Regions from separate parts of the Streptomyces sp. NPDC057743 genome, predicted to be linked through region 4. Evidence: riboswitches for the same ligand, from Rfam matches in the RefSeq annotation. Region 4 holds a riboswitch; each other region holds the start of a gene.
The links. A riboswitch is a leader RNA that binds a small molecule or an ion and turns the genes downstream of it on or off. The one in region 4 is predicted to bind cobalamin.

Region 1 (7,256 bases), on a different contig from region 4:
GGCCAGATACGCGGGGCGGTCGGCGGTGCGCAGCGGCAGGGTCTCGCGCAGCGCGGGCTCGTCGACCTGGATGACGGAGGTGCCGGCCGCCTCCAGATCGCGCACCTCGTCGCGCAGGGCGAGGGCGACCTGGCGCGCGGTCTCGCCGAGCGGCTGGTCGTCGCGGACGAAGGACCAGGCGAGCATGGTGACCGGGCCGGTGAGCATGCCCTTGACCGGGCGCTCGGTGAGCGACTGGGCAAAGGTCGTCCAACGGACCGTCATGGGCTCGGGACGGGAGATGTCGCCGGCCAGGATCGGCGGGCGGACGTAGCGGGTGCCGTAGGACTGGACCCAGCCGTGCCGGGTGGCGAGGTAGCCGGTGAGCTGCTCGGCGAAGTGCTGGACCATGTCGTTGCGTTCGGGCTCGCCGTGCACCAGGACGTCCAGGCCGGTCTTCTCCTGGAAGGAGATGACCTCGTGGATCTCGGTCTTGATGCGCTCCTCGTAGCCGGCGGTGTCGATCCGGCCGGCGCGCAGGTCGGCGCGGGCGGCCCGCAGTTCGCCGGTCTGCGGGAAGGAGCCGATGGTGGTGGTCGGCAGCAGCGGCAGGCCGAGGTGGGCGCGCTGGGCGGCGGCCCGCTCCGGGTACGGCTGGGAGCGGCGCGCGTCGGCCTCGGTGACCGCCGCGGTACGGCCCCGCACCGCCCGGTCGTGGGTGATCGGGGAGCTGGCCCGGGACGCCAGGTCGGCGCGGTTGGCGGCCAGTTCGCTGGCGATGGCGTCGGTGCCGCGGGTCAGGCCCCTGGTGAGGGTGACCAGCTCGGCGGTCTTCTGGCGGGCGAAGGCGAGCCAGCGCCGGATCTGTGGCGCGATGTCCCGCTCCAGCGACGCGTCGAGCGGGACGTGCAGCAGGGAGCAGGAGGCCGCCACGTCGACCCGGTCGGCCAGCCCCAGCAGCGTGCCCAGCACGGACAGCGACCGCTCCAGGTCGTTGACCCAGATGTTGCGGCCGTTGACGACGCCGGCGACCAGGCGCTTGCCGGGCAGTCCGCCGACGGCGGCGAGGGCGTCGAGGTTGCCGGCGGCCGCCTCCGTGAAGTCCAGCGCGAGCCCGTCGACGGGGGTCTTGGCCAGCACCGGGAGGGCGTCGCCGAGCCGGTCGAAGTACGAGGCGACAAGCAGCTTGGGCCGGTCGGCGAGGGTACCCAGGGAGCGGAACGCGCGCTCCGCGGCGTCCAGTTGGGCCGGCGTGCGGTCCTGGACGAGGGCGGGCTCATCGAGCTGCACCCACTGCGCGCCCGCCGCGCGCAGGTCCGCGAGGACCTCGGCGTACACCGGCAGCAGCCGGTCGAGGAGGGTGAGCGGGTCGAAGCCGTCGGCCACGCCGGGGGCGGGCTTGGCGAGCAGGAGGTAGCTGACCGGGCCGACCAGGACCGGCCGGGCGGTCAGGCCCAGGGCGAGCGCCTCCCCGAATTCCGTGACCTGCTTGGTGGAGTCGGCCGAGAAGACGGTGTCCGGTCCCAACTCGGGGACGAGGTAGTGGTAGTTGGTGTCGAACCACTTGGTCATCTCCAGGGGCGCGGCGTCCTGGGCGCCGCGGGCCATGGCGAAGTAGCCGTCCAGCGGGTCGGCGGCGACGGCCGCGCGGTGGCGCTCGGGGATCGCACCGACCATGACGCTGGCGTCCAGGACGTGGTCGTAGTACGAGAAGTCGCCGGTCGGGACCTCGTCGATGCCGGCGTCGGCCAGCTCCTGCCAGGTGGTGCGGCGCAGTTCCGCGGCAGTGGCGCGCAGCGCGTCCGCGGTGACCTTGCCCTTCCAGTAGCCCTCGATGGCCTTCTTCAGCTCCCGGCGCCGGCCCTGGCGCGGGTAGCCGTACACGGTGGCCCGTGCTGCCGCGGCTGCGGACTTGGTGGTCACGGAGATCTCCTTCGCGAGATGAATCCCTGAGATCCCGGGGACGGGGACGAGCGCGCGAAGGGTGACGGTACGCACCGGATGCGGCGACCCGTATGGCGCGGCGCATGGCATGGCGCGCGACACGGGCACCGGCTGGTGCCTGCGCCCCGGACGGTGTCCGGAGCGCTCCCGACCCGCCCTCGAAGGTCACCGGGACTCCGCGCACGGGTCGTCCGTACGCGGGCAGTTGGCAGGTCTTCGGACTCGCGGGCGCGCCTCGTGTCGTGCCGAGGCTCCTAGTGGCCGTCGCTTCCCAGGCCCGGGTGGGTCCAGTGCGTATGACGGCGGTCGTTCCCGCTCACCGCTGCGGGGCAGTCCCGGATTCCCACCGGGTTCCCTCTTGCGACGCCTCCCGTCTGGCGGACGGGGCGAACCAGCTGCACCGGTCACCCTACGGGGCGGGGCCGCGGCACGCCGGACGTCGTCCAGTATGCGGATGGTGAGATGGGACAAGTGCCCGGTGGGATTGGAAGGGGGCGGGGCCGGGTAACGCCCGCGGTCGCGCCTCGCCGCCCCGTGGCGCCACCGCCGTGATCGCGCTGGTACCGTCTCCGCCGTGGCTGAGGGCGCGTCAACGACGCGCCACATACGGGGAGGACGACGCACCATGATGGGTCATTCGCATGCGGTGAGCGGCGCGCTGCTCTTCGCGGGCACCACGCCGTTCCTGCCCCCGCTGCTGATGCACACCCACCTGATGCCCCAGGAGATCCTGATGGGCACCGTGCTGTGCGCCGGCGCCGCGCTGCTGCCCGACCTGGACCACCACGACGGCACCATCGCCAACTTCCTCGGCCCGGTGTCCAAGATCCTGTGCCGGTTCGTGGCCTGGATCTCCGGCGGGCACCGCCATGCCACCCACTCGCTGTTCTTCGTGGTGCTGATGACCGTCGGCAGCTGGGCCGGCGTGACGTACCTGGGCCGGCCCTTCACCCTGGGCATGACCTTCTTCCTGCTGGCCCTCGCCGTGCGCGCGCTCAACCTCTGCCCGCCCGGCCACGGCTTCTCCGCCTGGGCGACGATCGTCGCCATGGCCGGAATAGGGACCGGGGTCATCGCCAAGTTCATCCCGTCGGCGCCCGGTTGGCTGCCGTACGCCATCGGGCTCGGCTGCCTGGCACACCTGCTCGGCGACTCCATCACGAAGATGGGCGCGCCGTGGCTGTGGCCGCTGAAGACGCGCTACGAGATCGTCCTCATCAAGCACAGCGGCAACAAGGTGGAGACGGAGATACTGACCCCGATCATGGGCGTCGCCACCGTCGTCCTGCTCTGGTTCACGGCGCTGTCCCCGCACTCCATCAGCTAGCGCGCTGCCCCGTAGGGGCCGGCCCCAACGCCCCATGCCTCACAGGCGTTTGGCGTTGCGCAGGAGCTGGGCGTAGAAGCCGTTGCCGTCGAGCCGGGACACGCCGCCCTTGTCGCCGATGGTCGGGCCGTTGACCTCCTTGCGGCTGGAGAGGAAGACCTTGTGGCCCTCGGTGTCGGGTCCCAGGTACAGGCCGACGTGGTCCAGGCGGTTGCCGGTGTGGTGGTCCATCTTGAAGAAGACCAGGTCTCCCGGCTGGAGCACGTCGATGTTCTGCGGGCGCTCGTACCAGGGGGCCGGGCCGGACAACGGGATGATCTCGGCGCCCAGTTGGGAGCGGCCCATCCCGTTGGCGGTGCGGGGCAGGCCGTCGCCCTTCCCGTCGGCGGGGGCCAGTGGGTAGCGGGCCCGGTAGCCGAAGACCAGCCGCATGTAGCCGGAGCAGTCGACGGCGCGGTAGCGGGCCGCCTCGGGCCGCTTGGCGGTGCCGTCGCGGAAGGTGTACGGGATGCCCAAGTAGTCGAAGAAGTCGGACTGTTCGAGCAGCGGCGTGCCGCGGTGCTTGGCCAGGTCGGGGTTGACCGGGCCGAACTTGGCGTCGCCGGCGTACACCACGCCCCGCTCGTCCTTCTTGGCGGGCGCTCCGGTGATGTACTGGAAGGCGATGGCGAAGAGGTCGTCCTCCTGGCTGCCGTGGTAGCGCCGGAACCACTCCTTGAACCAGCGCTCCTTCTCCGCGCCGGCGCGCCACGCCTCGGGCATCAGGCGCACCCAGTCCTCGGTGACCACCTTGGTCGCGGTGTTCTCGGCCTCGCTGAAGGTGCGCGAGGGGCCCTTGAGGGTGGCGGTGCGGGACCGGTCGGTGAAGGTGGCCAGGACCTGGCCGCCCGCGCCGCGCAGCACGGTGCGGTCCGGGTTCTTCAGGCGTTCCCAGGTCTGCCCGCGCTGCTCGCCGGAGGCGGAGCCGCCGAGCGGGGTGTCGGTGACGGCCTGGGCCCGGGGCGCCTTGTCCTGTTCGTCCTTGCGCAGCTCCACGGTGAGGTAGGCGCTGCCGGCCAGGAGGGTCAGGACGGTCGCGGTGTGCAGCAGGGGGCGCTTCTTGGGGGGCATGCGGTGGGCTCCGGGGGAGGGGTCAAGCGGACGGCATGACGCCGAGGAGGATTCCGGCGGTGAGGACGACATAGGCCATGAGCGTCACCGAGCCGGTGGCCAGGAGGGTGGGGCCCTTGGGCTGGCGCACCAACTGGTAGGCGATCAGGCCCGGCACGATGAAGCCGAGCGTCTGGTTCGCGTACATCAGCGGGAACTCCATGGACAGCACGATCATCACGGTCGCCTGGAGGGTGACGCCGAGCAGCACGACCGCGGCGAACAGCCGCTTGCCGTACAGGATCACGTACCGCTGCATCAGGAGCGTGCCGAGGTAGGTGAGGACGGTGACGCCGAGCACCATCGCGGCGCGCTGGAGGTCCTCGACGAGGGTGAGGGCCAGCCAGCCCGGGGTGATCATGCCGCCGGGGGAGAGGTTGGTCGTCAGGTAGCAGACCAGGGAGAAGAGCAGCCCGATCGCGATGCCGATCGCGGCGATCTCGGGGGTGAGGACGGAGGGGATCAACGGTGCTGCTCTCCTGGGGTGTGCCACTGCGGGGCGTCGTCGGTGGGGCGCGCGGGCGGGACCGGGGGCTCGAACGGGCCCCGGACCCGGGCCGGTTCGAGCGCTCCGGATCCGCCCGGGGACGGGGGCGAGGGCCGGTGGGGCGCGGCGGCGTACCGCTCCTCGTGCGCCTGGGGGTAGTGCTGGTAGGGGTCGAGGTGCGGGGCGTACCGCGGCTCGGTCGGGTCGGGCGCGGTGGCGTCCCCGTCGGTGCGGTCGGTGCCCTCCTCGTCCGGGGCGAGCTCCGCGAGGTGCTCCAGGAGCACCTCGCCCTGGCCGTGGATGTTGCCGATGGCGACGAGCGAGGAGTCGGGGCCGAGCCGGTCGAGCAACTGGCCCATGAACTCCGCCGGATCGCGCCGGTCACCGCCGAGGTCCACCGCCCGGTCCCGGAAGGCGGCCGGGATCGCGTCGATGGCGGACTTGGCCGGGTGGCCGATGACGAAGACCTGCTCCGGGTCGAGGTCGGGGATCAACTCGCCCATCTGGCCATTGCGTTCGACCCGGTCCGGGCGGCAGTTGATGACCACGTTGAGCGGGCGGTGGATGGCGCCGAGGTCGAGCAGCTGGTTGATGTTCATCAGCGTCGACTCGGGGTCGTTGGCCGCAAAGACGTTGGCGAAGCGGAGCTTCTTGCCCTCGGGGGTGCGGTACCGCTCCACCGAGAGGACCCCGGGGTCCGGCGGTGCGTCGTACATGCCTTGGAGCGCGGTGCGGCGCTCCAAGCCGAGGAGTTCGGCGACGGCGAGCGCGATGGCGACGTTCTCCTTGCGGTGTCCGCCGTGCAGACCCTCGTCCGGGAGTGGGGAGAGCGGCGGGCGGCGGGGGGCCAGGGCTGACGGGGAGGGGGCGTCTGAGCGCGGCTGGGTGGCCGGCCCGTTGGCTTCCGTAGGCATGCCGGTCTCCGTCGGCCTGCCGGGTTCCGACCGCTCATGGGCGCACCGCGCGCCCTTGTTATGGGGCGCGCGGTGCGTCTGGCGGGAAGTTCGTCAGGCGCGCGAGTGTGTCTGGCTCCCTGCCGGGTGCTGGGATGCGCTGCGCCGCGTGCGCGCGATGAGTTGAGTTCTGGCGCGCTGCGGTGCGCGGTGTCGCGTCCTCAACGCCCCTGGCCCGGGCGGCCGTTGGCCGGCAGGGCGCAGGCCGCGGTGCCGCCGGGCATGCGGTGGCGGTTGTTGGCGACGAGGCGGTAGACGCCGTGGGCCAGCCAGCGCACCGGCGGGAGGGTGAGGACGGCTCCCGCGACGGACCAAGGGCCGCCCGCGCTCAGCAGCAGCTTGGCGACGGCCTGGGCGCCCCCGTACACCGCGCCCGCCGGGGTGATCCACAACACCTCGTGCACCGCACGCCGTTCCGTCACCCCGAGCGCGTCGAGGTCCGCGAACTGCCAGGCGGTGATCGTGCAGCGGGGCCGCAGATGCCGCTCGGCGTACCGCACGGAGGTGGTGCAGAACCCGCAGTCGCCGTCGTAGACGAGTACCGGCACGGTCGTGGTGGTCGTCATGCGCCCCTCATCCGGAGTGTTACGGGCCGTGCGGACCCGCGAACGTACGGGCCGATGTCCGAGGTCACCGGCCGAGCCGGACCGATGCCGGCCGGGCCCGCGGAACGGGCCGCCGGCCGTAACGGCGTGCTCACGCCTCGTCGCGGTCCTGGGCCTGGGCCTGCTTCTTCTCCTTGAGGCGGACCGCCTCCTTGCGGACGTCGGCCTGGGTGGCGCGCTCCTTCTGGAGCCACTCCGGGTTCTCGTCCTTGAGAGCGTCGATCTGCTCGGTGGTGAGCGCCTCGGTGATCCCGGCGCGGGCCAGGCCGGAGATGGAGACGCCCAGCTTCGACGCGACCACCGGGCGGGGGTGCGGGCCGGTGCGCCGCAGCTCGCGCAGCCACTCGGGCGGGTCCGCCTGGAGCGCGTTCAGCTCGGTGCGCGAGACCACGCCCTCCTGGAACTCTGCGGGGGTGGCCTGGAGGTACACACCCAGCTTCTTCGCCGCGGTGGCGGGCTTCATCGTCTGGGTGGTCTGGTGCGACTTCATGGTTCCAGGGTATCGAGCGTGGACACCGCCGCTGACCACGGGCTCCGACCACGGCGGGTAACCTGGCGGGGTGACAGGCACGGAAGCACCCCTCTCGTTCCGGCTCGCGTACGTACCGGGAGTGACACCCGCCAAGTGGGTGCGGATCTGGAACGAGCGCCTGCCGGAGATCCCCCTCACCCTGCTCCAGGTGTCGGCCGCCGAGGCGACCGGGGCGCTGCGCGAGGGCACCGCCGACGCCGGTCTCCTGCGGCTGCCGATCGACCGTACGGACCTGAGCGCCATCCCGCTCTACACCGAGACGACCGTGGTCGTGGTCCCC
Region 2 (7,256 bases), on a different contig from region 4:
CGCCCCGTGCAGGAACAGCGGCGCGATCTGGTCCGGGCCGCACAGAAAGGCGTCCAGGTTGCGACCGGGCCGGCCGGTGGCCAGCGCGTGATAGCCCGGATCGATGTAGTCGGGCCCCACCTTGTGCGGGGACACCACGAGACCGGCCTCGGCGAACGCCGCCATCAGACCGGTCGCCACCGTGGTCTTCCCGGCGCCGGACGACGGCGCCGCGATCACCAACCGGGGGACGCCCCCACTCATCGTGCACTCACCATTCGATGCCCCGCTGGCCCTTCTGGCCCGTGTCCATCGGGTGCTTCACCTTCGTCATCTCCGTCACCAGGTCCGCGACGTCCAGCAGCGCCTGCGGCGCGCCCCGCCCGGTGATCACCACGTGCTGCGTCCCGGGCCGGTCGCGCAGCACCGACACCACCTCGTCGACGTCCACCCAGCCCCACTTCAGCGGGTAGGCGAACTCGTCCAGCACCAGCACCCGGTACGTCTCGGCCGCCAGGTCCCGCTTGACCTGCTCCCAACCCTCCCGGGCCGCCTCCTCGTTGCTGAACTGGGAGTCGCGCTGCACCCAGGACCAGCCCTCGCCCATCTTGTGCCAGGCGACGGTGCCGCCCTCCCCGGAGTCGCCGAGCACCTTCAGCGCCCGCTCCTCGCCGACCTTCCACTTCGCCGACTTCACGAACTGGAACACCCCGATCGGCCAGCCCTGGTTCCAGGCGCGCAGCGCCAGCCCGAACGCGGCGGTCGACTTGCCCTTGCCCTCACCGGTGTGCACCAGCACCAGCGGACGGTTACGGCGCTGGCGGGTGGTGAGCCCGTCCTCGGGTACGACGGACGGCTGTCCCTGCGGCATTACGCGGCCTTCCTGTTGTGACGATCCGATCCCCGGTCCGCGCCGGCGCTGCCGCCGCGAACGGGCCTGCCCTGCACGGTCCGTACGAGCGCGGAGACGCTGTCCGCGCGCAGTTCGTCGAGGGTGACGGCGGTCCCGCCCAGCTCCCGGGCCAACTCCCCGGCCAGCCCCAGCCGCACCGGCCCCGCCTCGCAGTCCACCACCACCGACGCGGTCCCCTCGGCGGCCAACAGCCCGGCCGCCCGGTGGGCGCGCCCCAGAGGCCCGCCCGTCGCCCGACCACCACCCCCGGCCGAGGCGCTTCGCGCCGTCCCTCCGGATGCCCCGGTGGCCCGTCCATCGGTCACCACCACGACCAGCGGCCGGCGGGACGGATCCCGCATCCGCTCCACCCGCAGCACCTCATGGGCCCGCAACAGCCCCTCCGCCAGCGGCGTCCGGCCGCCCGTCGGCAGCCGCTCCAGCCGGGCCGCGCCCGCCTCCACCGACGACGTCGGCGGCAGCGCCAACTCGGCGCCGGAACCCCGGAAGGTGATCATCCCGATCTTGTCGCGCCGCTGGTACGCGTCGAGCAGCAGCGACAGCACCGCCCCCTTGACCGCGCCCATCCGCTTCCGCGCTGCCATCGACCCGGAGGCGTCCACCACGAACAGCACGAGATTGCCCTCGCGCCCCTCGCGCACCGCCTCCCGCAGATCGTCCCGGCGCACCACCAGGCCGGGCCCGCGCCGGCCGCGCGCCCACTGGTGCGGCGCCGCGGCCTGCACCGTCGCCGCCAAGTGCAGCTTGCCCAGGGCGCCTTGGGGGCGCCGGGCACCGGTCGTCCGGCCGTGCGCGGTCCGCGCCCGGGACCGCCGGCCGTCCGCGCCCTCGCCCAGCCCCGGCACGTCCAGCCGCCGGGTGCGGAACGGCTCGGCGGCGCCCACCGCGGCCTGCTCCCGGCCCGGCCCGGCCGCGGGCTCGCCCGCCGGCTCCCGCTCCGACTCCTCGGGCCGCGCCGGGTGCTCGGGCTCCTGCTGCCGCGGCACGTCGGGCCCCGGCGCGTCGCCCGGCCGCTCCCCGGACTCCTGCGGCGGCACCCCACCGGGGCCACCGTCGGGACCGCCCTCGGGCCCGCCGCCCGGGCCATCCGGGCCGTCGTCCGGACCCTCCGGCTCCGGCTCCGGCTCCGGATCGTCGTCCGTCCCGCCGGACTCCTCCAACACCTCGTCCAGCTTGTCCTCGTCGAGCCCGGGCGCGTCGAACGGGGCCCGCCGGCGCCGGTGCGGCAGCGCCAGCAGCGCCGCCTGACGGACGTCCTCCGGCAGCACCTCGGTCCGCCCCGCCCAGGCCGCCAGCGCGCTCGCGGTGCGGGCCATCACGATGTCCGCCCGCATCCCGTCCACCTCGAACGCCGCGCAGGCCGCCGCGATCTGCCGCAGCGCCTTGTCGCCGAGCGTCACCGACGGCAGCAACTCCCGCGCGTGTGCAATCCGTTCGCGCAAGCGCAGCTCCTCGGCCGCCCAGCGCGCAGCGAAGCCCGCCGGGTCGTCGTCGTACGCCAGCCGGCGGCGGACCACCTCGACCCGCTGCTCCGGGTCCCGGGACGCGGCGACCTCCACGGTCAGCCCGAACCGGTCCAGCAACTGCGGCCGCAGCTCGCCCTCTTCGGGGTTCATCGTCCCGACGAGCAGGAAGCGGGCGGCGTGCCGCACGGAGACGCCCTCGCGCTCCACGTAGGAGGCGCCCATGGCGGCGGCGTCCAACAAGAGGTCCACCAGGTGGTCATGGAGGAGGTTGACCTCGTCGACGTAGAGCACGCCGCGGTGGGCGTCCGCCAACAGGCCCGGCTCGAACGCCTTCACGCCCTCCGACAGCGCCCGCTCGATGTCCAGCGCGCCGACCAGGCGGTCCTCGGAGGCGCCGACCGGCAGCTCGACCATCCGCGTCGGCCGCTCGGCGGCGTCGGCCGCGCCGTGCGGCCCGTCGGGGCAGCCCGGGTCCGGTGCGGCCGGCGCACAGGAGAACCGGCAGCCGGCGACCACGTCCACCGCCGGCATCAGCTCCGCCAGCCCGCGCACCATCGTCGACTTCGCGGTGCCCTTCTCGCCCCGCACCAACACCCCGCCGATGGCCGGCGAGATGGCGTTCAGCAGGAGCCCCAGCCGCATGTCGTCCATGCCGACGACCGCGGTGAACGGGTACTGCCGGGTCGGGTTCTGCGTCGTTGTCATGCCTTAAGTCCTCCGCCTCGCCGGCTGCGCTCCTGAAGTGTTCCCCGCCGTTCCCGCCCCGTGTGCCCCCAGCTCATGGCGCCCCCGGAGGCACGAACGGCAGCCCCTCCGGCACCCCTTCCTCGATCAGCCGCAGCAGCGCCCCGGTGTCCGCGTGCTCCTCGATCAGGTCGCCCAGCCGGTCCAACTGCTCCTCGCGCAGCGCGCCGAAGCGGGTGTCCGGCGCCGGCACGAAGCGCCGACCGGCCGCCCGCGCCACCTCCCGCAGGAACGCCCGCCGGAAACCGTCGCTCTCCAGGGAGCCGTGCCAGTGCGTGCCCCACACGGCGCCCACCCGGCAGCCGTCCAGGTCCCTCCCCTGACCGTCGGACATGAACGCCGCGTCCCCGCCCAGGACTTGGGCCACCCCGTGGTGGATCTCGTAGCCCTCCACCGGCTCGCTGAGCGCCACGCCGGACGGCCGTGCGAGGGTCTTCTCCACCGCGAAACGGACCCGGACCGGCAGCAGCCCCAGCCCGTCGACCGCCCCGGCCCGCGACTCGACGTCGTCCTCGATGCGCTCGCCGAGCATCTGGTAGCCGCCGCAGATGCCCAGCACCGGACGGCCCTCGGCGGCCCGCCGGGCCACCGCGTCGGCCAGCCCGCGCTCGCGCAGCCACGCCAGCGCCCGGACCGTCCCGCGGGTTCCCGGCAGCACCACCAGGTCCGCGTCGACCAGTTCCTCGGGCCGGTCCACGAACCGCACCACCACGCCCGGTTCGGCGGCCAGCGCGTCCACGTCCGTGAAGTTGGACATCAGCGGCACCGCGGGGACCGCGACCCGCAGGACGTCCTCGCCCGCCGGCGGCGCCACCACCGACTCCCGCACGGCCCCGCGCAGCGAGACGCGCAGGCCGTCCTCCTCGTCGATGCCCAGCCCGTGCGCGAACGGCAGCACGCCGTAGGTCGCCCGCCCGGTCAGCCCGCGCAGCATCTCCAACCCCGGCTCCAGCAGCGTCACATCGCCCCGGAACTTGTTGACGAGATAGCCGGCGACCAGCGCCTGGTCCTCCTTGGACAGCAGCGCGATGGTCCCGAAGAACGACGCGAAGACCCCGCCGCGGTCGATGTCGCCGACCACCACGACCGGGATCCGCGCCGCCCGGGCCAGGCCCATGTTGACCAGGTCGGTGCGGCGCAGATTGATCTCGGCGGGGCTGCCCGCGCCCTCGCAGATCACCGCGTCATGGGTGCGCCGCAGCTCCGCCAGACAGTCGGTCACGGTGCCGAGCAACTGCTCCTGCCGGCCCGCGTGGTAGCCACGCGCGCTCAACTCGCCCACCGGCTTGCCCAACAGCACCACCTGGCTGCTGCGGTCGCTGCCCGGCTTGAGCAGCACCGGGTTCATCAGCGCGGTCGGCTCCACCCGGGCCGCGGCCGCCTGCATCGCCTGCGCCCGGCCGATCTCCGCGCCCTGTCGGGTCACGAACGAATTCAGCGACATGTTCTGCGCCTTGAACGGCGCCACCTTGACGCCCTGCCGCACCAACCAGCGGCAGATGCCGGCCGTCACCACGCTCTTGCCGGCGTCGGACGTCGTCCCGGCCACCAGCAGCCCACCGGCCGTCTTCCCGCGCCCGTTCACCGGGGCACCCTCCCGTTCACCCGGCGGCGCCGCACGGCATCCGCCGCCAGCCGTCCCGCCACCGTCACACCCAGCGCCAACGCGCTCACCCGCCGGGAGAGCCGCACCGCCCGCTCCACGTCGGAGACCTTCGGGGGCCGCGCCCCGCCGTTGAGCACCGGCCGGTGCTCCACCCGTCCGCCGTACGCCAGCGTGCCGCCCAGCCGGACGCCCAGCGCACCGGCGAACGAGGCTTCCACCGGGCCCGCGTTGGGGCTCGGATGGGCCCCGCCGTCCGCCCGCCAGGCCCGCAGCGCACCGCGCCGATCCGGTCCGGCGAGGACCGTCAGCGCCGCGGTCAGCCGGGAGCCGGGCCAGCCGGCGAGGTCGTCGAGCCGGGCCGCGGCCCAGCCGAACCGCCGGTAGCGCGGCGACTTGTGACCCACCATCGCGTCCAGGGTGTTCACCGCACGGAACGCCACCAGTCCGGGCACCCCGCCCAGCGCGCCCCACACCAGGGCGCCCACCACCGCGTCCGAGGTGTTCTCGGCGACCGACTCCACCACCGCACGGGCCATCTGCGGCCCGTCCAACGCCTGCGGGTCGCGCCCACACAGATGCGGCAACCGCTCCCGCGCCACGTCCAGATCACCGACGTCCAGCGCACCGCCCACGGCGCGCGCCTCCCGGCCCAACGAGGTGCCGCCCAGCACCGCCCACACCGCGGCCGCGGTCAACGCGGCCCGGGCGCCCGGACGGTGGCGCACGGCGCGCGCCAACAGCGCGGCGCCGGCGGCCGCGCCACCCGCGCACACCACCGCGTGCGCCGCCCCGTAACCACGGTGGTCGCGCCACAGTCGACGTTCGAGGGCGCCCGCGGCCCGGCCGAACGCGGCCACCGGATGGCCGCGCCGCGGATCCGCCGCGATCAGGTCACCGAGGAAGCCGAGGGCCGCGCCGCACGCGTATGTCGCGTGTTCGCCGCGCACCGGATCAGGCCGCCGTCAGACACCGAACGGGCCCTGCGGCAGCGGGCGATGAGGCTCTCGATGGGCAGCCAGGCATGGTGGTATGTCCTCACTCAGGGTCCTCGCCCTGGCTCGACGCGACGGCGACCAGAGTCTCCTGGCTCCCGGATCGGCGCGACCCCCGGCCTTCCCGCCCGTACGTGGCGTACGGGCCGTGGCCCTCGTCGGAGGAGCGCTCCCCGGTGACAGTGGCGGGACCGCGCCGGATTCGCACCGGACTTCCTCTGCTGTCGCCGATTGGCCCCGGCAGTCCACCACGCCCCGCGACGCCCGTCAACTCGCCCTTGACCTGCGACGCAGCCCCACCGGCTGTCCTGTGTCCAAGACCACAGGGCAGCCGCCGGCGCCCACCCGCCACCCCACCGCGCCCCTCCTGCAAACCCGCGCGCCGCCCGCCCCGAACGCCGCCCGGCGGAACGGGCCTTCGCGACGGCCGACGGCCCGGCAGCCCGCCGGCTTGGCCGGTCTACCGGTCTACCGCACCCCACGCCAACGGGGCGCCCGGCGGCCGCGGCTGGTGCCGCGCCCTCCGGACGCCCCGTCCACTGCTACCGGCCCGCGGCCGGCCAACTGTCAGGCGGCGACGATCAGATAGATCCCGTACGCCACCGCCACCGCGCAGAGTGCGAACGCCGCCAGCGCCCCGGCGCGTGCCCCCGCGCCCGGTGCCGTGGAGGCCGCCGCCGCGTCGCCGTCCGCGGCCGGCTTACGGGAGGTGCCCACGATGCCGACGGTGAACAGGCCCACGATTCCCACCGTCACCGCGAGCGTGACGCCGAAGACCTGGCCGAGAGCCGCCCAGTCGATGTGCATTGCGTAGTCCTTTGGTCCTTGGGTCAGTTCGGTTGCTGCGGCCGGGCGGTCAGGAGGAGGCCGTCGCGGGCTGGGCGGGGGCGGCGGCGTCCCGCTGCGAGGGCACGGCGAGCGCGTCCGCCTCGGAGGCCGCCGGGGCGAGGGTGCCCGCCGGGGGCGGCGAGACGGTCTGGAGCGCGGTGGTGACGACGCCCGCCGGCTCCACCGCCGGACCCTCGTTGACGTTGGTGTGGTCGATCGGCTTGCGCCGGGAGGCGGCCCAGATGCCGCCGCAGATCGCCAGCGCCAGGACGGTCACCGTCGTGATGCCCCAGGTGCCCTGGTCGGCGAGGAACGCGGCGCCGGCGGAGACCAGGCCGGCGGCCGGCAGGGTCAGCCCCCAGGCCACGACCATCCGGCCGGCCGTGGACCAGCGCACCACGCCGCCCTTGCGGCCGAGCCCGGAGCCCATCACGGAGCCGGAGCAGACCTGGGTGGTGGAGAGCGCGAAGCCGAGGTGGGAGGAGGCCAGGATGGTGGCCGCGGCGCCGGTCTGGGCGGCGAAGCCCTGCGGCGGCTGGATGTCGGTGATGCCCTTGCCCATGGTGCGGATGATCCGCCAGCCGCCCAGGTAGGTGCCGAGCGCGATGGCCATGCCGGCGGAGGCGATCACCCACATCGGCGGGTCGGAGTGCGGGGCGATGGCTCCGCCGGTGATCAGCGCGAGGGTGATCACGCCCATCGTCTTCTGCGCGTCGTTGGTGCCGTGG
Region 3 (7,256 bases), on a different contig from region 4:
GCCTGGACCTCGACAGCGGTGCCACCGCCACCCCGATCGGGATGGGCTGCCGGGTCTGCGAACGACTCGACTGCCCGCAGCGGGCCGCGCCGCCCCTGGGTCGCCCGCTGCACATCGACGAGCACACCAGCACCTTCGTCCCGTACCCGGTGGCGGACGACCGGGCGTGAGCCCGGGTGTGGGTTCCCCGCGGCCGGGGGCGGAGCACTTATTGCACATTGCTTGCAATTACCATAGATAGGCAATGAGTGGGTGTCGTGAGGGAGTGGGCCATGCCGCAGGGCCGGATCGTGCTCGGGATCGAGTCGTCGTGCGATGAGACCGGGGCCGGGATCGTGTCGGACGGGCGGCTGCTCGCGCACGCGGTGGCGTCGAGCATGTCCGAGCACGCCCGGTTCGGCGGGGTGGTGCCGGAGATCGCCGCCCGCGCCCATCTGCACTCCTTCACGCCGGTGGTACAGGAGGCCCTCGATCAGGCGGGGCTGCGGCTCGGCGACCTCGACGCCGTCGCCGTCACCACCGGCCCCGGCCTGTCAGGGGCCCTCCAGGTAGGGCTCGCGGGAGCGAAGAGCCTGGCGTACGCGGCCGGGGTGCCGCTCTACGGGGTCCATCACCTGGCCGGCCATGTCGCGGCCGACACCCTGGAGCACGGCCCGTTGCCCGATCCGTGCCTGGTGCTGATCGTTTCCGGTGGCCACACCTCGCTACTGCTGGTGCGGGACCTGGTCCGCGATCCGATCCTGCACCTCGGCGACACCATCGACGACGCCGCCGGCGAGTGCTTCGACAAGGCGGCCCGGATCTTCGGCCTGCCCTACCCCGGTGGGCCGGCGATCGACCGGGCGGCCCGGGGCGGGAACCCGTGCGCCGTCGCCTTCCCCCGCCCGCTGACGAGCGGGAAGGGCGACCCGTACGCGTTCTCCTTCTCCGGCCTGAAGACGGCCGCGGCGCGCTGGGCCGAGTCGTACCGCCTCCGGGGCGCGGAGCTCCCGTTGGCCGACGGCGCCGCCTCGCTCCAGGAGGCCGTCGCGGACGTGCTGACCCGTAAGGCGCTGGCCGCCTGCCGGGAGTACGAGGTGGGGACGCTGGTCGTGGTGGGCGGGGTGGCCGCCAACTCCCGCGTCCGGGCGCTCGCGGAGGAGCGGTGCGCCGCCGCCGGGGTGGAACTGCGGGTGCCGCCACTGACGTTGTGCACCGACAACGGCGCGATGATCGCCGCGGTCGGCGACCTGCTGGTGCGCGCGGGTGCCGCGCCGGCCCAACTGAGCGTGTCCATCGACCCGTCCGCGCCGTTGGAGTACGCCGCGTTGCATCCCGCCCTCGTTCCCGCCTGAGTCGATTCGGAGCACACCTTGCGCACCGCCGAGATCCGTTCCCGCTTCCTCACGTTCTTCGCCGACCGCGGTCACACCGTGGTGCCCAGTGCCCCGCTGCCGACGCCGGACCCCACCCTGCTGTTCGTCAACGCCGGCATGGTCCCGTTCAAGCCCTATCTGACCGGCGAGCAGGAGGCGCCGTGGCCGCGGGCGACCAGCGTGCAGAAGTGCGTGCGCACGCTGGACATCGAGGAGGTGGGGAAGACCACCCGGCACGGCTCGTTCTTCCAGATGAACGGGAACTTCTCCTTCGGGGACTACTTCAAGGAGCAGGCCATCGCCTTCGCCTGGGAGCTGTCCACCTCCCCGGTCGCGGACGGGGGTTACGGCCTGGACCCGGAGCGGATCTGGGTGACCGTCCACCACTCCGACGACGAGGCGCGCAGCCTGTGGCGGGCGCTCGCGGGGCTGCCCGACGAGCGGATCGTGGCCCGTGGTGACGAGGACAACTTCTGGTCGATGGGCGTGCCCGGCCCCTGCGGTCCGTGCTCCGAGCTGTACTACGACCGGGGCCCGGCGCTCGGCCGCGCGGGCGGCCCGGTGGTCGACGAGGACCGCTACATGGAGTTCTGGAACCTGGTCTTCATGCAGGACGAGCGCGGCGAGGGCGCCGGCAAGTCCGGCTACCCGATCCTCGGCCGGCTGCCCCGCCCCAACATCGACACCGGCATGGGCCTGGAGCGGATGGCCACCCTCCTCCAGGGCAAGGACAACCTCTACGAGATCGACGAGACCCGGCCCGTCCTCGACCGCGCCGCGGAGCTCGCCGGGGTCGGCTACGGCGCGGAGCACCCGTCGGACGTCCGGCTGCGGGTGGTCGCCGACCACGTCCGCACCGCGTTGATGCTGCTCGCCGACGGCACCGCGCCCGGCAACGAGGGGCGCGGCTACGTCCTGCGCCGCATCCTCCGCCGCGCGGTCCGCTCGATGCGTCAACTCGGCTACCAGGACCCCGCGTTGCCCGAACTGCTCGCGGTGGCGCGGGACTGCATGGCCGCCAGCTATCCGGAGGTCGCGGACGCCTATCCGCGGATCTTTGACCAGGCGTGCGGGGAGGAGGACGCCTTCCGCGCCACGCTGCGGCAGGGCACCACCGTCCTGGACACCGCCGTCGCCCGGGTGCGGGAGGAGGGCGGACGCACGCTGCCGGGCGGGCAGGCGTTCCTGCTGCACGACACCTACGGGTTCCCCATCGACCTCACCCTGGAGATGGCGGCCGAGCAGGGCGTCGAGGTCGACCGCGAGGGCTTCACCGCCCTGATGAACGAGCAGCGCGAGCGGGCCCGCGCCGATGCCCGGGCCCGTAAGTCCGGTGGCACGGCTGACACTTCGGCGCTTCGCTCGTTGCTGGACGCGCACGGTCCCACCGACTGGCAGGCGTGGGAGTCGCTGACCGCCGAGGCCCGGGTCCTGGGGGTGCTCGGTGCGGCCGGCCCGGTCCCGGTCGCCCGCGAGGGCGAGATCGTCACCGTCGTCCTGGACCGCTCCCCCTTCTACGCCGAGTCCGGCGGCCAGGACAGCGACGCCGGCCGCCTCTCCGGCGCCTTCGCCGAGGCCGAGGTCCTCGACGTGCAGCGGCCGCTGCCGGGGCTGATTGCGCATCACATTCGGATCGCTACGGGCGAGTTGTCCGTCGGCGACGAGGTGGTCGCCGCGGTCGATCCCGAGTGGCGGCTGGGCGCCCGGCAGGCCCACTCCGGCACCCATGTCCTGCACGCGGCGCTGCGCGAGATCCTCGGCCCGACGGCCCTCCAGGCCGGCTCCTACAACCGGCCCGGCTATCTGCGCCTGGACTTCCCCTGGCGCGGCGCCCTCTCCCCCACCGTCCGCAGCGAGATCGAGGAGGCCGCCAACCGGGCGCTGCGCAGGGATCTGCCGGTGGGCGTGCGGTGGATGACGCTGCCCGAGGCCAAGGAGATCGGCGCGCTCGCCCTGTTCGACGAGACGTACGGGGAGCAGGTGCGGGTGGTCGAGATCGGCGGCGCCTGGTCGCGCGAGCTGTGCGGCGGCACCCATGTCGAGCACGCCGCGCAGATCGGCACGGTCGCGCTGACCGGCGAGTCCTCGGTCGGCGCCGGGATGCGACGGCTGGAGGCGGCGGTGGGCATCGAGGGCTTCGCCTATCTGGCCCGCGAACGCGATCTGGTCTCGCGGATCGCCGAGCAACTGGGGGCGCCGCGCGCGGAGTTGCCCGAGAAGATCGGTGGCCTGCTGGACCGGTTGAAGGCCGCAGACCGCGAGAACGCCCGGCTGAAGGCCCAGGCCACCGCGGCGCGGGCCGCGGAGCTGGCCGCCACCGGCGTGGACGCGGGCGGCACCCTGGTCGTCACCGCCAGCGCGCAGGGCCCGGCCGCCGATGCGCGCGCCCTGGCCCTGGCCGTCCGCGACCGGCTCCCGGCGGACCGCCCCGGCCTGGCGGCGGTCGCCGGCGACGACGGCGCCCTCGTACTCGCCCTCAACGGTGCCGCCACGGCCGCCGGGTTGAACGCCTCCGCCGTGGTCAAGCAGTTGTTGGACGGCCGCGGCGGCGGCTCCAAGGAGGTCGCGCAGGGCGGCGGGGTGCCCGCCGAGCGACTGCGCCACCTCCTGGCAGAACTGCCGCATCTCGTCGGGCGGGGGTGAGCGGCGGCGGGGCCGGCCGGCGGTTACTCGGGTCGCCGGCCGGCCCACCGCCCGGCGCGAGAGGAAGATCACGCCCAGCGATCCGCATCTTGGCCATGCACCTGCCACGCGGTATCGTCGGCGCGATTATTGACGACGGCATGACGGAAGCCGGTGGGAATCCGGCACGGTCGCGCCACTGTGAGCGGGACGGTCCAGCGCGTTGGGCGTCCCGTGAGTCAGACCCGCAGCCGTCGCCCTGTGCACCACCGAGATGGGACGCGAACTCCCAGAAGGAGGCCCCGCCATGGCGCAGTCCGTCGCCCAGCCGACCGTCGACTCCCCCGCGGTACCCACCACACTCCCGCTCAAGGCGATTGCCCCCTGGGCGCTCTTCTTCGGCATCCTGATGCTGGTCCTGCTCTACTTCGTCGGCGCCGAGCAGGGCGCCACCTCCGTCTTCAACGGCACGGACATCCACGAGTGGGTGCACGACGGCCGCCACCTGCTCGGCTTCCCCTGCCACTGACGCGAGGGACGCCGCACGCCCATGAACTCCACAACGGTCCGAAACCTCCTCGTCCGTGGCATGCTCGCCGGCCTCGCAGCCGGCGTGCTCGCGCTGGTCGTCGCCTCTCTCCTCGGTGAGCCGAACGTCGACAGCGCGATCCGGTTCGAGGCCGCCCACTCCCACGAACACGAGCCGGAAGTCATCTCCCGCTCCCTCCAATCCACCGCCGGCCTCGCCACGGGCGTACTGGTCTACGGGGTCGCCTTCGGCGGCATCGCCAGCCTCGCCTTCTCCTTCGCGCTCGGCCGCGTCGGCCGCTTCGGCCCCCGGGCGACCGCGCTGCTGCTGTCCGGCTGCGCGCTGCTCGCCGTGTACGTGGTGCCGTTCCTGAAGTACCCGGCCAATCCGCCGTCCGTCGGCGAACCCGACACCATCGGCAAACGCACCGCCCTGTACTTCCTGATGATGCTGCTCAGCGTGTTGCTGGCGCTGGCGGCCACCATCCTGGGCAAGCGCCTGGCACCGAGGTGGGGCGCCTGGAACGCGACCGTCGTCGCGGTGGTGGCCTTCGCCGTCGTGATCGGTGTGGCCTATGCCGTCCTGCCGGCCGTCAACGAGGTGCCGACGGGCTTCCCGGCCACCCTGCTGTGGCGGTTCCGTCTCTCCGCCCTGGCCATCCAGACCGTGTTGTGGGGTGGATTCGGCCTGCTCTTCGGGGGGTTGGCGGAGCGGCTGCTGCGCCCGCGGGCCGAGGCCGCTACCGCCGGCCGAGCGGTCCCCGTCGAGAACTGACGCCCGCGCCAGGAGAATTGCCGCCCGTGACGCACACGCGTGGGAGGGCCCACGGAACCTCCGAGGCCCTTCCACGCGTCTGCGTTACGAGGGCAGGGGCAACGACTGGCCGAGCCGCAGGTTCCAGCGGCCGGCCCGGCCGCTGAGTTCGGTGGCCGTCAACGGGGGTACGTCCAGCCGCCAGAAGGCCGGCGCGGGCAGGCCGAGGACGCGTACGACCGCCGCCCGCACCACCTCGGGCTCGACGACGGCGAGCGTGCGGCCGTCCGCGGGCAGCGCGTCCAGCCAGCGCGCCACGCGTCCGCACAGGTCCTGTACCGACTCGCCGCCATGGGGCGCGCAGGTCGGGTCGGCGAGCCAACGGCCCACGGCCTCCGGTTCGGCGGCCCCCACCTCGTCAAGGGTTCGGCCCGTCCAGCGACCCACGTCGAGACCGTGCAACTCGGCCGCGTCCGCGCCTTCGAGGCCGAGCGCGGCGGCCGTCTGACGGCAGCGCGCGCTCGGGGAGGTGAGCACCCGGGCGGCCCGGGGCAGCGATCCGGCGGCTGAACGGGCCCTGGCGGCCCCGCTGTCGTCGAGAGCGTCACCCTCGTCACCGGCAACAAAACGGGCCTGCCGCAGTGACCGGCTCATCGCGGGCGAGACGAGGGTGACACGACGGGTCACGGGGCTGCCTCCTGGTGGGGTGCGGGGTGCGGTGCGGGGTGCGGTGCGGGGATCGCGGGTGCCGCGAAGCCGCTCGGCGGAGACCCGTCGACACGCGCCGACACGCTGGGGTCACCCGCCCAACAGCAGCCGCTCCAGCGCCGCCCGGGCCCGGGCGTCGGACTCGGCACGGCTGGCGAGGGCCGCGGCCAGCTCCCGCACCCACTCGTCCAGGGCCACCGGGCGCCGGGAGAGGATCACTCCCCGCACCTCCCGGCACACCTCGCCGCTCGGGCGGCCGCCGGAGAGGTTCAGCACCAGGCGCTGCTCGCCCAGCGCGACGTCCAGGCACACCACCTTGCCTTCCCGGCCGGCCAGTCGATCGGCCATGCCGCGCTTGCGCTCGATCGCCACCGACCCCGGCGGCAGCGCGTCCGCCAGCGTCCCGGTGAGCACCTGGGCGTACACCTCCAGATCGGCGGCGTCCCGGCGCAGTGCGGCGGCGAGCAGCTCGACGGAGGCGGGATCGCCGCCGGGCTCGGGCGGCACGGGGAGGTGGGAGGACATCGACAGCGGCCTTTCGTTTCGGTCTGGGTCCAACGGATCGCGTGCGCCCGGGTCTTGCGACCCCGGCCCATCGGACGGGCCCTACCCGTCCAGGCTCAGCACCATCGTCGGACGTTCGATGACGTGGTCTTCGCGCAGCGGTCGCACGGCCGTGCCGATGGCGAAGAACTCGGTGGTGTGCCCGCCCCAGCGGTGGTTGTGGGAGTTGAGCTGCACCCCGACGATGCCCTCGGCATGCAGCTCCTCCGCCTCCCGCTGCATCCGCTCCATCGCCAACTCCCGGGCGTCGTAGAGCGCCTGGGTGAACGGCTCGATCTCCACGTTCTTGCCGATGTTGGAGAACATCGAACCGAGCTTCTGGTGGGCGATGTGGTACACGCAGGTGCCCATCACCATGCCCAGCGGGGCGTACCCGGCGCGGACCAGGGTCCAGAAGTCCTGTCCGCTCAGGTCCGAGGTGAACGGCTGTCCCTTGGCGTTGCGCCAGCTACCGTTGCCGCCGGGCGCGGGCGCGTCCGCCTTGACCGCGGTGCCGATCGCGATGAACTCGGCGATGTCGTTGCCGAACTCCCGCGCCTCGACGGAGAGTCGCACGCCCACGATGCCATCGGCGCCGAGCTGTGCCGCCTCGGCCTCCATCCGGGTCATGGCCAACTCCCGGGCGTGGTACATGGCCTGGCTCAACGTCGTGAGCTCCTGGTTCTTTCCCCAGCGGCCGAGCTGGATGCCCACGTGGTAGATCGAACTGCCCAGTACCAGGCCGA
Region 4 (7,256 bases):
TGCAGCATCAAGACCGTCGAGAAGAACACCGGGCTGCGCATCGACCACTTCGTCTCGGTCGACTTCCAGGGCTTCAAGGGCATGGTCAACGCGCTGGGCGGCATCGAGGTCTGCCCCAAGCAGGCCATCCACGACAAGAAGGCCCACCTCGACATGGAGGCCGGCTGCCAGACCGTCAAGGACGAGAAGGCGCTCGGCTACGTCCGCACCCGCTACAGCGTCGGCGACGGCTCCGACCTCGGACGGATCGGCCGCCAGCAGGAGTTCATGAAGGCGCTCGCGGCCAAGGCGCAGTCCAAGCTGACCAGCCCGACCGACCTCTACGGCTTCCTGGACTCGGCGACCAAGTCCCTCACCACCGACCAGGACCTGGCCGGCATCAAGCCGCTCTACGACCTCGCCGCCACGGTCAAGGACATCCCCTCCGACCGCCTCACCTTCCTCACCGTGCCGACCTACCCGCGCGAGGCGGACGTCCCCACCGACAAGGCCAACGTCATCTGGCAATACCCGCAGGCCAGCGAGTTGTTCGGCGACCTCGCCCACGACCGGGAGGTCGGCGCCGAGGGAAAGAAGAAGTTCGCCGACGCCGCCAAGAACCCGATCACCGCGCGCTCGGTCCGGGTGCGGGTGCTCAACGGCACCGACAAGACCGGCCTCGCCGGGGTGGGCGCGCAGAAGCTGCGCCCGCTCGGCTTCACCGTCGTCTCCACCGACAACGGCAAGCCCACCGACAAGACCACCATCAGCTACCCGCCGGCCCTCAAGGCCCAGGCCGAGGTGCTCGCCGCGCGGCTGCCCGGCGTCAAGGCGGTGGAGTCGGCGCAGGCGACACCGGGGGCCGTGACGCTGACCGTCGGCCCGGACATCTCCACGATCGAGAGCTGACGCGCGGCGCCCGGGCGGAGCGGCCCCATCGTCCGCCGTCCGCCCGGGCGCCGCGCTCCCGTCCCGTCAGGCGTGCAGCCGCTCGACGGGACGGGCGGTGTGCACCTCGATGTCGTGCGCGGCGCGGCTGAGGAGCTGATGGCTGAGGTCCGACAGCGCCCGCGCCACCGACAACTCGTCCCCGATGGCGGGGACGTTCTCGTCCGCCGGATTGCACTTGGCGGTTCCCTCGCCGACCATCTGCCCGCCTTCCTTGCCGCGCAGCCGGGCCTCGGCCCGCACCTCGGTGCCGGCCTCGACGATGTTGATCTCGGCGTTCCACGTCTTTCTACGCTCACCCGTGCCGGCCACCGGAATCCTCCTCCTACCGCAGGGGAACAGTCCCGACCACTTCAGCGTCGCACCGGCGCCCAGGCGTCGCACCCGGAGGCCCGCACCCGTCCCGTTGCGGGGGATAGCCCCATGGTCGGGCGGGCCGCGGGCCGCCTAGAGTCGTCGTCATCCAGCCCTGAGCGACGGCCACCGCGCCGTCCGCCCGGGCGCGGGACACGGGGCGACGGGCACCACCCGGAGCCGTGAACGGAACGGATTCCGGGGGGATTTCATGCGCAGGAGCGTCCGCTTCATCGGGGCGGCGGCGCTGGCCGGGGCCGGGGTACTGGCCCTCGGCGCGTGCAGCCTGGTGGCCGGCGAGACCTTCTCCGACGACGCCACGCTGCCGCAGAAGATCACGTCGGTGCGGGTGGACACCGGCAACGGCGGCGTGACGCTGCACGGCGGCAAGGGCGGGGACACCGCCAGCGTGCACCGCACGGTCACCTACCGGGGCGACAGGCCGCAGGGGCCCACGCACCGGGTCGAGGGCGGGACGCTGGTGCTCGGCGGCTGCGGCAACGGCTGCTCGGTGGACTACACCGTCGAGCTGCCCGGCACCGTCCCGGTGACCGGCGAAACGTCCAACGGCGCGCTGAGCCTGTCCAAGGTAGCCGCGGTGCGGGTGACCACCAGCAACGGGGAGATCGACCTGGACGGGGTGTCCGGGCCGGTGAACGTGCGCACCAGCAACGGCGCGATCACCGGAAAGGGCCTCGCAGGCAAGGGCGTTGAGGCCAGGACCAGCGACGGCGAGATCGACCTCACCGCGACCGCCCCGCAGAACGTCCGGGCCAAGACGTCGAACGGTGCGCTCACGGTCACCGTGCCACACGCCCCCTACCGGGTCTCCGCGCAGACCGGCAACGGCGCCAAGCGGATCGGTGTCCACGACGACCCGGCCGGGCGGTACCAGCTCGATCTGACCACCGGCAACGGGGAGCTTCGCGCCCGGACCGCGGGGAGCTGAGGCCGGCCGACTCGCCGCGCCGGCCTAAGAGTTGAGGGGTGACCGGGCCCATCTGGCGTGCGCGGGGCGGTGTTTCACGTGAAACGCCGACGGTTTCACGTGAAACACCGCCCCCTTGCCCCGCGTTGGGGCTTTACTCCTCGCCCTCCAGCTCGCCCTCGGTTTCCAGGAAGGCTTCCCGCAGCGCCGCCAGCGTCTCCGCGTCCGGCTTCTCCCACATGCCGCGGGACTCCGCCTCCAGCAGGCGCTCGGCGATGCCGTGCAGCGCCCAGGGGTTGGCCTCCTGGAGGAAGGCGCGGTTCTCCGGGTCCAGGACGTAGGTCTGGGCCAGCTTGTCGTACATCCAGTCGGCGACGACGCCGGTGGTGGCGTCGTAGCCGAACAAGTAGTCCACGGTGGCGGCGAGTTCGAAGGCGCCCTTGTAGCCGTGGCGGCGCATCGCCTCGATCCAGCGGGGGTTGACGACCCGGGCGCGGAAGACCCGGGAGGTCTCCTCCACCAGCGTCCGGGTGCGGACCGTCTCCGGACGGGTCGAGTCGCCGATGTACGCCTCGGGGGCCTTGCCCTTGAGCGCCTTGACGGTGGCGACCATCCCGCCGTGGTACTGGAAGTAGTCGTCGGAGTCGGCGATGTCGTGCTCGCGGGTGTCGGTGTTCTTGGCGGCCACCGCGATGCGCTTGTAGGCGGTCTCCATCTCCTCCCGGGCCGGACGGCCCTCCAGCCCGCGCCCGTAGGCGTAGCCGCCCCAGACGGTGTAGACCTCGGCGAGGTCGGCGTCGGTGCGCCAGTCGCGGGAGTCGATGAGCTGGAGCAGGCCCGCGCCGTAGGTACCGGGGCGGGAGCCGAAGATCCGGGTGGTGGCGCGGCGTTCGTCCCCGTGCGCCGCGAGGTCCGCCTGGGCGTGGGCCCGGACGAAGTTGCCCTCGGCGGGCTCGTCGAGGCCGGCGACGAGCCGCACCGCGTCGTCCAGCAGGCCGATCACGTGCGGGAACGCGTCGCGGAAGAAGCCGCTGATGCGCAGCGTGACATCGATGCGGGGGCGGCCGAGCTCGTCGAGCTCGATGGCCTCCAGGCCGGTGACCCGGCGCGAGGCGTCGTCCCACACGGGGCGGACGCCGAGCAGCGCCAGCGCCTCGGCGACGTCGTCGCCGGAGGTCCGCATCGCGCTGGTGCCCCACAGGGACAGGCCCACGGACTGCGGCCAGTCGCCGTTGTCGTCGCGGTAGCGGGCCAACAGCGAGTCGGCGAGCGCCTGTCCGGTCTCCCAGGCGAGCCGCGAGGGCACGGCCTTGGGGTCGACGGAGTAGAAGTTGCGGCCGGTCGGCAGGACGTTGACCAGGCCGCGCAGCGGCGAGCCGGACGGGCCGGCCGGGACGAAGCCGCCGTTCAACGCGTGCACCGCGTGATCGAGTTCGGCGGTGGTGGCGGCCAGTCGCGGGACGACCTCCCGGGCGGCGAAGTCGAGGATCGCGGCGACCGCCTCCGGGTGGCCCTCGGCGACCCGGGAGGCCGCGGCCGGCTCCCAGTCGGCGTCCTCCATGGCCTGGACCAGGCCGCGGGCGACGGCCTCGGCGTCGTCGGCCGCGGTCCGGGTGGCGGCCGACTCGTCCAGCCCGAGCGCCTCGCGGAGCCCGGGCAGCGCGGAGGTGCCGCCCCAGATCTGCCGGGCGCGCAGGATCGCCAGGACGAGGTTGACCCGGGCCTCGCCGGCCGGGGCGGCGCCCAGCACGTGCAGCCCGTCGCGGATCTGCGCGTCCTTGACCTCGCAGAGCCAGCCGTCGACGTGCAGCAGGAAGTCGTCGAACCCGTCGTCCTCCGGGCGCTCCTCCAGGCCCAGGTCGTGGTCCAACTTGGCGGCCTGGATCAGCGTCCAGATCTGCGCGCGGATGGCGGGCAGCTTGGCCGGGTCCATCGAGGAGATCGCGGCGTACTCGTCGAGCAGTTGCTCCAGGCGCGCGATGTCGCCGTAGGAGTCGGCGCGGGCCATCGGCGGGACGAGGTGGTCGACGAGGGTGGCGTGCACCCGGCGCTTGGCCTGGGTGCCCTCGCCCGGGTCGTTGACCAGGAACGGGTAGATCAGCGGCAGGTCGCCGAGGGCCGCGTCCGGGCCGCAGGCGGCGGACAGGCCGGCGTTCTTGCCGGGCAGCCACTCCAGGTTGCCGTGCTTGCCGAGGTGGACCATGGCGTCGGCGCCGAAGCCGCCGTCGGCGGCGGGCGTGGCGATCCAGCGGTAGGCCGCCAAGTAGTGGTGGGAGGGCGGCAGATCGGGGTCGTGGTAGATCGCGATCGGGTTCTCGCCGAAGCCGCGCGGCGGCTGGATGAGGATCAGCAGATTGCCGCGGCGCAGGGCGGCCAGCACGATGTCGCCCTCCGGGTTCCGGCTGCGGTCGACGAACATCTCGCCGGGCGGCGGGCCCCAGTGCTCCTCCACGGAGTCCCGGAGCTCCTGCGGCAGCGTGGCGTACCAGCGGCGGTAGTCGGCGGCCGGTATCCGGACCGGGTTGCGGGCCAACTGCTCCTCGGTCAGCCACTCCTGGTCGTGGCCGCCGGCCTCGATGAGGGCGTAGATCAGCTCGTCGCCGTCGCCGGACGCGAGCCCCGGGACCGGCTCGGTGCCGAAGTCGTAGCCCTCGGCCCCCAGGCGGCGCAGCAGCTCGACGGCGCTGGCCGGGGTGTCCAGGCCGACCGCGTTGCCGATCCGGGAGTGCTTGGTGGGGTACGCCGACAGCACCAGCGCCAGCCGCTTCTCGGCGGCCGGGATGTGCCGCAACCGGGCGTGCCGGACGGCGATCCCGGCGACCCGGGCGGCCCGTTCAGGGTCGGCGGCGTAGACCGGGAGGCCGTCCTCGTCGATCTCCTTGAACGAGAACGGCACGGTGATCAGCCGCCCGTCGAACTCGGGCACCGCGATCTGCGAGGCGGCGTCGAGCGGCGAGAGCCCCTCGTCGTTCGCCTCCCAGTCGGCCCGCGACCCGGTCAGGCAGAGCGCCTGGAGGATCGGCACGTCCAGGGCGGCCAGCGCGCCGGCGTCCCAGGACTCGTCGTCGCCGCCCGCGGACGCCCCGGCGGGCTTGGTGCCGCCGGCCGCCAGGACGGTGGTGACCAGGGCGTCGGCCGCGCGCAGCTCCTCGATCAACTCCGGCTCGGGGGCGCGCAACGAGGCGACGAAGAGCGGCATCGGGCGGCCGCCGGCCTCCTCGATCCGGTCGCAGAGGTCGTGGACGAAGCGGGTGTTGCCGCTCATGTGGTGGGCGCGGTAGTAGAGCACGGCCACCGTCGGGCCGGTCGCCTCCGAGGCGGGGCGCTCCAGCGGGCCCCAGGACGGCGCGGCCGCGGGCGGCTCGAAGCCGTGTCCGGTGAGCAGCACGGTGTCGCTGAGGAACCGGGCCAGTTGGTCGAGGTTGGCCGGACCGCCGTGCGCGAGGTAGGCGTGCGCCTCGGCAGCGATGCCGACCGGGACCGTGGACGCCTCCATCAGCTGGGCGTCGGGGGCCTGTTCGCCGGTGAGGACGACGACCGGGCGGTGCTGGTCCGCGGCCAGCAGCACGTCCAGGCCGTCCTCCCAGGCGCGGATGCCGCCGAGCAGGCGGACGACGACGAGGTCCGCGCCCTCCAACAGTCCCGGGAGGTCGGCGACGTCGAGGCGGGCGGGGTTGGCGAGCCGGTACGGCACGGGTCCCGTGGCCGCGCGGGCACTGAGCAGATCGGTGTCGGAGGTCGACAGCAGCAGGATCACGGCGCAGCCCTTCCTCGGGGATTCCACGCCCCGGGTGGTCGTATGGACGGCGGGAGTTCCTGGCTCACCCGGCGGTGGCCGGGTTCACAGTGGCGGGACCGCGCCGGATTCTCACCGGGCTTCCTCCCTTGGCGCCGTCGCTGGCGTCCGGCGGGTCAGCCGACCCGCCGACCTGCATAGTAAGGGCTGCGGCCGAGCCGCGGGAGCGCGCCTGGACGGGCCGCCCGTGCGCCCCCCTCGCCACGGTTCCGGGATCCGACGCGTAGGTATGCTCGCCGCCATGCCGCCCTCCCCCTCTCGACGCCCCGACCGGGCCGGACCGCCCGTGCGGGACCGCGGTGACGCCTGCCCGGGAGCGCTGCGGCTGCACTCCGCAGCCGACGGCGAACTGGCCCGAGTCCGGTTGCCGGCAGGGGACTTGACGGCATCGCAGGCCCGCGCGCTGGCGTACGCCGCAGAGCGCCTCGGCGACGGGCACCTCTCGCTCACCTCCCGCGGCAACGTCGAACTCCGCGGCCTGCCCGACGGGTGCGGCGGCCGCCTGGCCGCCCTCCTCGCCGACGCCGGACTGCTGCCGTCGGTACGTCATGAGCGGATCCGCAACGTGCTGGCCTCGCCGCTGGCCGGGCTGGACCACCACACCCCTTCCGACGTGCGGTTGTGGGCCCGGAGCCTGGATGCGCTGCTGTGCGCGAGCGAGCCGGCGACGGCCCTTTCGGGCCGTTTTCTGTTCGTCCTGGACGACGGGCGGGGCGATGTGGCGGGGCTCGGCGGCGATGTGACCTTGCTCGCAGAATCCGGCCGACGGGCCCCGGCGGGCACCGCGTTCGCGCCGGGGGCGGCGTCCGGGTACGGGGCGCTGCTCCGCGTCGGCGCGGACCCGGCGGCGCTGCGGATCGCGCCGGACGACGTCCCGCGGGCGGCGCTGATCGCCGCCGAAACCTTCCTGGCCGTCGCGGCGGAGAGCGGCAGCGGCGCCTGGCGGGTCACCGAACTCCCCGCCACGCGACCGCTCACCGCCCATGACGTGCGCGGCGCGCTGCGTGCCGCGGGCATCACCGCCGAGCCCGCCGAGCCCGCCGAGCCCGCCGAGCCCGTCGCGCACGCGAAGACGCCCGGCCCGCGGCCGACGGTGCCGTACGCCGATGCCACCGTCCCCGGCCCGGTCGAGGGCCCGGACGGCCGCCGCGCCCTGGTGGTCCTGGCGCCGCTCGGCCGGCTGACCGCGGCCCAGTGGCGGCTGTTGGCCGAGGTCGCCGCGGTGGACGGCTCCGGCGCGCTGCGCCTCAC

Region 1: another riboswitch for cobalamin. It lies ahead of metE (5-methyltetrahydropteroyltriglutamate--homocysteine S-methyltransferase); the one in region 4 lies ahead of cobN (cobaltochelatase subunit CobN).
Region 2: another riboswitch for cobalamin. It lies ahead of ACFVFQ_RS02300 (cobalamin biosynthesis protein); the one in region 4 lies ahead of cobN (cobaltochelatase subunit CobN).
Region 3: another riboswitch for cobalamin. It lies ahead of ACFVFQ_RS35120 (CbtB-domain containing protein); the one in region 4 lies ahead of cobN (cobaltochelatase subunit CobN).

The regions. Positions count from the first base shown of each region.
Region 1 is NZ_JBHVJX010000018.1:96,027-103,282, forward strand. It holds gene metE (5-methyltetrahydropteroyltriglutamate--homocysteine S-methyltransferase) at 1-1,902, opposite strand, end outside; cobalamin riboswitch at 2,113-2,334, opposite strand; gene ACFVFQ_RS21830 (metal-dependent hydrolase) at 2,549-3,250, shown strand; gene ACFVFQ_RS21835 (NlpC/P60 family protein) at 3,290-4,360, opposite strand; gene ACFVFQ_RS21840 (poly-gamma-glutamate biosynthesis protein PgsC/CapC) at 4,383-4,865, opposite strand; partial or broken gene ACFVFQ_RS21845 (poly-gamma-glutamate synthase PgsB) at 4,862-5,674, opposite strand; gene ACFVFQ_RS21850 (thiol-disulfide oxidoreductase DCC family protein) at 6,001-6,405, opposite strand; gene ACFVFQ_RS21855 (DUF5997 family protein) at 6,536-6,934, opposite strand; gene ACFVFQ_RS21860 (LysR family substrate-binding domain-containing protein) at 7,005-7,256, shown strand, end outside.
Region 2 is NZ_JBHVJX010000002.1:53,837-61,092, reverse strand. It holds gene ACFVFQ_RS02320 (cobyrinate a,c-diamide synthase) at 1-243, opposite strand, end outside; gene cobO (cob(I)yrinic acid a,c-diamide adenosyltransferase) at 251-850, opposite strand; gene ACFVFQ_RS02310 (putative cobaltochelatase) at 850-3,063, opposite strand; gene ACFVFQ_RS02305 (cobyric acid synthase) at 3,137-4,687, opposite strand; gene ACFVFQ_RS02300 (cobalamin biosynthesis protein) at 4,684-5,655, opposite strand; cobalamin riboswitch at 5,785-5,920, opposite strand; gene ACFVFQ_RS02295 (hypothetical protein) at 6,268-6,507, opposite strand; gene ACFVFQ_RS02290 (anion permease) at 6,557-7,256, opposite strand, start outside.
Region 3 is NZ_JBHVJX010000052.1:18,446-25,701, forward strand. It holds gene ACFVFQ_RS35105 (short-chain fatty acyl-CoA regulator family protein) at 1-170, shown strand, start outside; gene tsaD (tRNA (adenosine(37)-N6)-threonylcarbamoyltransferase complex transferase subunit TsaD) at 273-1,334, shown strand; gene alaS (alanine--tRNA ligase) at 1,353-3,998, shown strand; cobalamin riboswitch at 4,100-4,248, shown strand; gene ACFVFQ_RS35120 (CbtB-domain containing protein) at 4,285-4,506, shown strand; gene ACFVFQ_RS35125 (CbtA family protein) at 4,528-5,280, shown strand; gene ACFVFQ_RS35130 (histidine phosphatase family protein) at 5,365-5,946, opposite strand; gene ACFVFQ_RS35135 (hypothetical protein) at 6,058-6,492, opposite strand; gene ACFVFQ_RS35140 (heavy metal-binding domain-containing protein) at 6,574-7,256, opposite strand, start outside.
Region 4 is NZ_JBHVJX010000004.1:279,848-287,103, forward strand. It holds gene ACFVFQ_RS06590 (LCP family protein) at 1-888, shown strand, start outside; gene ACFVFQ_RS06595 (DUF1876 domain-containing protein) at 955-1,239, opposite strand; gene ACFVFQ_RS06600 (DUF4097 domain-containing protein) at 1,493-2,230, shown strand; gene cobN (cobaltochelatase subunit CobN) at 2,364-5,966, opposite strand; cobalamin riboswitch at 5,999-6,151, opposite strand; gene cobG (precorrin-3B synthase) at 6,235-7,256, shown strand, end outside.